3 regions of the Xanthomonas sp. SS genome follow, and region 2 is predicted to be linked to each of the others. Evidence: predicted binding sites of a transcription regulator. Region 2 holds the regulator's gene; each other region holds the start of a gene.
The links. The regulator HrcA, encoded in region 2, represses chaperone genes, less so after heat shock. The targets are predictions, from matches to a motif close to TTNGCACTCNNNNNNNNNGAGTGCNAA.

Region 1 (2,265 bases), 2.3 Mb from region 2:
GAAGGTCTGGCCGCTGTTGCAGGCACCGAAGCTGCTGGCCGAACTGCCGGCCCAGCTGAAGTCGGACGCGGCGCTGCCGTTGCTGCCGCGCAGCTGCAGCGAGGTACCGGCGGCGGTGCTGTTGCTCTCGCTGACCGGCAGGTTCTGGCTGGTGAGGCCGGCGGCCGGGCCGCCACCGCCGGTGATCGCGCCCTCGTAGCTGAGGAACTGCACCACCTGGCCGCTGCCGTCGACCAGCGCCATGCCGTCGTTGGGGCCGTTCTGCACGCCGTTGCTGGCATAGCCGACGGTGGCGATGCGCACCTGCCCGCCGCAAGTGACCAGGCTGCCGGCCGGCACCGAGGTCGTGGCGTAGACGGCGGCGGCGCCGGGGTTGCTGCCGTTGTACAGGTAGACCTTGTAGCCGCTCAGGCTCTCGCCGGCGGTGGCGACGATCTCCACGCCCTCGCCGGTGTCGCCGGCGGCGGTGGCATCGTCGTAGTGCAATTCGTTGATGAACACGGCGGCCTGGGCGTGGCCGGCCAGGGCCAGCAGACAGGCGAGAGGTAAGGCAACGGCGGATGGCTTCATCGACAACTCCTTTTGGATGGTCCCCCCTGGGTCTGCGAGCCTAGCCTGCTCCTGTGACAGCGTTGCGGAATCCGGGTACCAGTTCCGCGGCCGGACGGGCGCCGAAGCGAAATTTTTTTGTGGCCAGCCCTTGAAAGGGCGCCGGCCAGCACCACATCTTGCGCATCCCGGCGTACCGGGTTTTTTCGCGAGCGTTGCTGGCAGTCGTCACATGCGAGTGCTAACATCGCCAGCCTTTCCTAGACCAATCAATCACTTAAGAGGGTCTCTCTCAATGAGCATCAAGCCGCTTCACGACCGCGTCGTAGTCAAGCCGATCGAAGCCGATGAAATTTCCGCCGGCGGCATCGTGATCCCGGATTCGGCCAAGGAAAAGTCCACCAAGGGCGAGATCGTCGCCATCGGCAGCGGCAAGCCGCTGGACAACGGCAGCGTCCGCGCTCCGGCGGTCAAGGTCGGCGACAAGGTCATCTACGGCCAGTACGCCGGCTCCAGCTACAAGGCCGAAGGCGTCGAGTACAAGGTGCTGCGCGAAGACGACATCCTGGCGATCGTGGGCTAAGAGCCCCCTGATAGCGGGATCCGGCAATCGGATTCGGGATTCGCAGCGCGCCTGCCGCGCCGCGATCCCTGATCGGCCCGAATCCCGCTTCTAGCGAATCCCCAATCCCCAATCACGAATCCCGGAGTTACACACATGGCTGCCAAAGATATCCGTTTCGGTGAAGACGCTCGTTCGCGCATGGTGCGCGGCGTCAACATTCTCGCCAATGCCGTCAAGGCCACCCTGGGCCCGAAGGGCCGCAACGTCGTGCTCGAGAAGAGCTTCGGCGCGCCGACCATCACCAAGGACGGCGTCTCCGTCGCCAAGGAAATCGAACTGGCCGACAAGTTCGAGAACATGGGCGCGCAGATGGTGAAGGAAGTCGCGTCCAAGACCTCCGACAACGCCGGCGACGGCACCACCACCGCCACCGTGCTGGCGCAGGCGCTGATCCGCGAAGGTTCCAAGGCGGTCGCCGCCGGCATGAACCCGATGGACCTCAAGCGCGGCATCGACCAGGCCGTCAAGGCCGCCGTGGTCGAGCTGAAGAAGATCAGCAAGCCCACCGCCGACGACAAGGCGATCGCCCAGGTCGGCACCATCTCGGCCAACTCCGACGAGTCGATCGGTCAAATCATCGCCGACGCGATGAAGAAGGTCGGCAAGGAAGGCGTCATCACCGTTGAAGAAGGCTCGGGCCTGGACAACGAGCTGGACGTGGTCGAGGGCATGCAGTTCGACCGCGGCTACCTGTCGCCGTACTTCATCAACAACCAGCAGAGCCAGTCGGCCGACCTGGACGACCCGTTCATCCTGCTGCACGACAAGAAGATCTCCAACGTGCGCGACCTGCTGCCCGTGCTGGAAGGTGTGGCCAAGTCGGGCAAGCCGCTGCTGATCGTGGCTGAGGAAGTCGAAGGCGAAGCGCTGGCGACCCTGGTGGTCAACACCATCCGCGGCATCGTCAAGGTCGTCGCGGTCAAGGCGCCGGGCTTCGGCGATCGTCGCAAGGCGATGCTGGAAGACATGGCCACCCTGACCGGCGGCACCGTGATCTCCGAGGAAGTGGGTCTGGCGCTGGAGAAGGCGACCATCAAGGACCTGGGCCGCGCCAAGAAGGTGCAGGTCTCCAAGGAGAACACCACCATCAT
Region 2 (2,265 bases):
ACGTGGCCGGGGGCGACGCCATCGGCCTCGGCCTGGCTGATCGCCTGGTGGTGCTCCGGGTTGAACGGCTGCCCGGTCGGGTCGAGCAGGGTCAGGCCGTTGTCGGCGGCGACCTTGAGCAGCTGCTTGTAGGTCAGCTCCAGGCCGTCGCGCAGCGGGCTGGGTTCGCTGCCGGCGGCGCTCAGGCCGGCGTCCAGGCTGTCGAACACCGGCAGCAGGTCGCCGAGCAGGCGCTCGTTGGCGAACTTGCGCGCCTGCTCGACGTCGCGGGCGATGCGCTTGCGCTGGTTTTCCAGGTCGGCGCGCTCGCGCAGCACGTCGGCCTTGAGCAGCGCCAGTTCGCTGCGCAGCGTCTCGATCTGCGCCTGCAGCGGATCGGTCGCCGGCTGCTGGGCCTCGGACAGGTGTTCAGAATCGAATTCGGGGTGGTCTTGGTTCATTTCCGGTTCCCTGGCGGGAGATGCACCCGCCCTACCGGACCACCTATGTGGGCGTGCGGGGCGGATTCAAGATGCTGTGTTGCATCTTCGGGATTGGAGATTGGGGATTCGGGATTGGTAGGAGCGGCGCCACGGCACGCGCCGGCTGCCGCATGCCCGCCCCTCCCTCCCCGGCTAGCGCTCTGTCGGCGGGGTCGGGTCCAGGGCCGCGCCGAGGACTTCGGCGGCGGTCTGCACCAGCGGGATCACCCGGTCGTAGTCCATGCGCTTGGGGCCGATCACCCCAAGCACGCCCAGCACCTGGCCGCCGGCCATGTATGGCGCGGTGACCAGCGACACGCTCTCCAGCGGCACCACCCCGGTTTCCTCGCCGATGAAGATGCGCACCCCGGGCGCGCGGATGGTGCGCTCCAGCAGCTGCAGGATCTCGCGCTTGCTGGCGAAGATCTCGAACAGTTCGCGCAGCCGTTCCAGGTCCGACAGGTCCTGCACCCCCATCAGCTTGGTCTGCCCGGCCAGCACCATGTCGTCGCCGGCCGGGGCCAGCGCCTGCTCGGCCAGCTCCACGCTGTGCGCCAGCAGCAGTTCCATCTCGTCGCGGGCGTGGCGCAGGTCGCGCACCAGGCTGGCGCGGATGTCGGCCAGCGCGCGCCCGGCGAAATACGCGTTCAGGTAATTGGCCACCCGTTCCAGCTCGGCCGGCTCGTAGGCCTTGCGCGGTTCGATGACCCGGTTCTGCACCTCGTTGTCGGCGAACACCAGGATCGCCAGCACCCGGCGCGCGTCCAGCGGCACGAAGTCGATGTGCCGGAACGCGAACTGCTCGCGCTTGGGCGCGCTGACCACGCCGACGAAATGGGTCATCGCCGACAGCAGCTCCGAGGCGCTGCCGAGCAGCGCCTGGGTGCCGGCGGCGTTGCTCATCTCCGCGCGCAGCCGCGCCACCTCGCTCTCGCCCGGCGGGCGCATCTGCACCAGGCTGTCGACGAACACCCGGTAGCCGGTGGCGGTGGGAATGCGCCCGGCCGAGGTGTGCGGCGAGCTGAGCAGGCCGGCGTCCTCCAGGTCGGCGAGGATGTTGCGGATCGTCGCCGGGCTCACGTCCAGCCCGGCGTGGCGGGCCAGGGTCTGCGAGCCGACCGGTTCGCCGTCGCGGATATAGCGCGAGATCAGCGTGCGCAACAGCTGCCGGGCGCGTGGGTCGAGCGAGGAGTGGACCGGGGAGGCGCGCATGCAATCAATCCGTGAGACTGGACACTAGATAATGGCTGCATGCCGGCTTGGCAAGTGATTGGCCCACCTACCCCCGCGTGCTAGCGTTGCGCGCCCCTGGATTCCGACCCCCATGCTCAGACATCTCTCGATCAAGGATTTCGCCGTCGTCCGCGGGACCGAACTGGAATTCGGCCCCGGCATGACCGTGGTGTCCGGCGAAACCGGCGCCGGCAAGTCGCTGATGGTGGACGCGCTCGGCTTCCTGTCCGGGCTGCGCGCCGACAGCGGCGTGGTCCGCCACGGCGCCGACCGCGCCGAGCTGTCGGCCGAGTTCGCCGTGCTCGAGGCCGCTCCGGCGCGCGCCTGGCTGCGCGAAAACGAACTCGACGACGACGAACAATGCCAGCTACGCCGGGTGATCCGCGCCGACGGCGGCTCGCGCGCCTGGATCAACGGCCGCCCGGTGACCCTGTCGCAGTTGGCTGAGCTGGCCGGGCACCTGGTCGAGATCCACGGCCAGCACGAACACCAGGCGCTGCTGTCGCGCGGCAGCCAGCTCGGCCTGCTCGACGCCTACGCCCGCAACGAGGCCGAACGCGCCGCGGTGCGC
Region 3 (2,265 bases), 1.6 Mb from region 2:
CGGCGGCGGCATCGTCCGCGACCTGCTGGTGGCGCGCACGCCGGTGGTGCTGCAGGCCGAGCTGTACGCGGTGGCGGCCTTGCTCGGCGGTGGCGTGGTCGCCGCGGCGCACGCGCTGCACCTGCCGCAGCCGTGGGGATTGGCGATCGGCGCCACGCTGTGCTTCGGCCTGCGCTTCATGGCGATCCGCTACGGCTGGCACCTGCCGGTGGCGCGGCCGCCGCCGGAGCCGTGACCCGCAACGCGCGTCCGCACAGCGGCTCTGCACACCTTTGGCGCAACGAAAAAAGGCCCGGAGAACCGGGCCTTTTTGCTTGGCGGATCGATCGTCCGCAACCGCGCACAACTCTTACGCCACGAACAGCGCCTTCATCTTCTTCAGCGCGTTGGCTTCGATCTGGCGGATGCGCTCGGCGGACACGCCGTACTCGTCGGCCAGCTCCTGCAGCGTGATCTTGCTGTCGGCATCCAGCCAGCGGCGCTTGATGATGTCGCGCGAACGCGCATCCAGTTCGGCCAGGCCTTCGCGCAGCAGCTGCAGCTGGTTGTCCTCGCTGTCGGCGCGCTCGTAGGCCTGCGAGGGATCTTCCTCGGCGGCCATCAGATAAGCGGCCGGCGACGGCGGCGCGTGGTCGTCGTCGTCGTCGGACGGCGCATCGAAACCGATGTCGCGACCGGACAGGCGCGACTCCATCTCCAGCACCTCGCGCTCGGACACGTTGAGGTCCTTGGCGACCGCGGTCACTTCCGCCGCGTTCATCCAGCCCAGGCGGGTCTTGGACTTGCGCAGGTTGAAGAACAGCTTGCGCTGCGCCTTGGTCGTGGCGACCTTGACGATGCGCCAGTTCTTCAGGATGTACTCGTGCATCTCGGCACGGATCCAGTGCACCGCGAAGCTGACCAGGCGCACGCCCATTTCCGGGTCGAAGCGCTTGACCGCCTTCATCAGGCCGATGTTGCCTTCCTGGATCAGGTCGCCCAGCGGCAGGCCGTAGCCGTTGTAGCCGCGGGCGACGTGAACCACGAAGCGCAGATGGGAATGGACCAGTTCGCGTGCCGCATCCAGGTCTTCCTGGTCGCGGTAGCGCACCGCCAGCGCGCGTTCCTCTTCGGACGTCAGCACCGGGATCTGGTGCACGGCGCCGATATAGGCATCCAGCGAACCGAGCGGACTGGGGATCGGGAGGTTGTTGGCCACCAGCGCGGTGGCAGGTATGGTCTGGCTCATAGGGCTCATCTTAGCAGTCAACTAACTAGACTGCTGGGTACAGTAAAAAGTTCCTGCGTTCTGTTTATGGAACATTCGAATCAGGAAACAGACTGTGACAGAAGCCACTGGAACGCTGGGGAAGACGGGCGTAACCGGTTACGAGCGCCAAAACTAGCACCCAGCCTGCGAAATTTGCGTACACGCGGCGCGCTCCCGGCGACGCCGTCGAACCACGGTTCAGCCGCCGGCCAAGGCCGCGTCCAGCGCCGCGCGCGGCGGCAGGCTCCAGTCGATCGGCGCGGCGCCGCGGCGGCGCAGGTACTCGTTGGCCGCGGAGAAATGCTTGCAGCCCAGAAAGCCGCGGTGCGCGGATAGCGGCGAGGGATGCGGTGCCTTCAGCACGCGGTGGCGGCGGGTGTCGATGACCTTGCCCTTGGCCTGGGCATAGCTGCCCCACAGCAGGAACACCAGGCCTTCGCGCTCGCGGTTCAAGGTCTCCACCACATGGTCGGTGAAGCCCTCCCAGCCCTTGCCCTGGTGCGCACCGGCGCGGCCTTCCTCGACCGTCAGCACCGCGTTGAGCAGCAGCACGCCGCGCTGCGCCCACGGCAACAGACAGCCGTGATCGGGACGGCGGATGCCCAGGTCGTCCTCGATCTCCTTGTAGATGTTCAGCAGCGACGGCGGCACCGGCACCCCGGGCAGCACCGAGAAGCACAGCCCATGCGCCTGGCCGTAGCCGTGGTAAGGATCCTGGCCCAGGATCACCACCTCGACCTGGTCGAACGGGGTCGCGTCGAACGCGGCGAAGATCTGCCGGCCGGGCGGGAACACGTGTGCGCCGGCGGCCTTGCGCTGGCGCAGGAACGCGGCCAGTTCACGCATCTCCGGGCGCAGCAGCCAGTCGCCGACCTTCGCCTTCCACGAGGGTTCGAGCTGGATTCGGGTGTCGTCTTCGCTACTCATGCAGGTTCGGCAGATCGGTCAGAAGGTCACGGCATTGTCGCTGAGCTTGGCCAGGCGCAGCTGGAACAGCACCTTGGTAACCAGCAGGC

Region 1: the regulator HrcA is predicted to act here: its motif matches at 768-794, upstream of HEP74_RS19060 (co-chaperone GroES).
Region 3: the regulator HrcA is predicted to act here: its motif matches at 1,239-1,265, upstream of rpoH (RNA polymerase sigma factor RpoH).

What each region holds. Positions count from the first base shown of each region.
Region 1 is NZ_CP051190.1:4,526,580-4,528,844, reverse strand. Features, by position in the region: gene HEP74_RS19065 (endonuclease) at 1-570, opposite strand, end outside; gene HEP74_RS19060 (co-chaperone GroES) at 845-1,132, shown strand; gene groL (chaperonin GroEL) at 1,268-2,265, shown strand, end outside.
Region 2 is NZ_CP051190.1:2,241,730-2,243,994, reverse strand. Features, by position in the region: gene grpE (nucleotide exchange factor GrpE) at 1-440, opposite strand, end outside; gene hrcA (heat-inducible transcriptional repressor HrcA) at 615-1,673, opposite strand; gene recN (DNA repair protein RecN) at 1,786-2,265, shown strand, end outside.
Region 3 is NZ_CP051190.1:648,313-650,577, reverse strand. Features, by position in the region: gene HEP74_RS02860 (trimeric intracellular cation channel family protein) at 1-235, shown strand, start outside; gene rpoH (RNA polymerase sigma factor RpoH) at 350-1,228, opposite strand; gene ung (uracil-DNA glycosylase) at 1,448-2,176, opposite strand; gene HEP74_RS02845 (response regulator) at 2,195-2,265, opposite strand, start outside.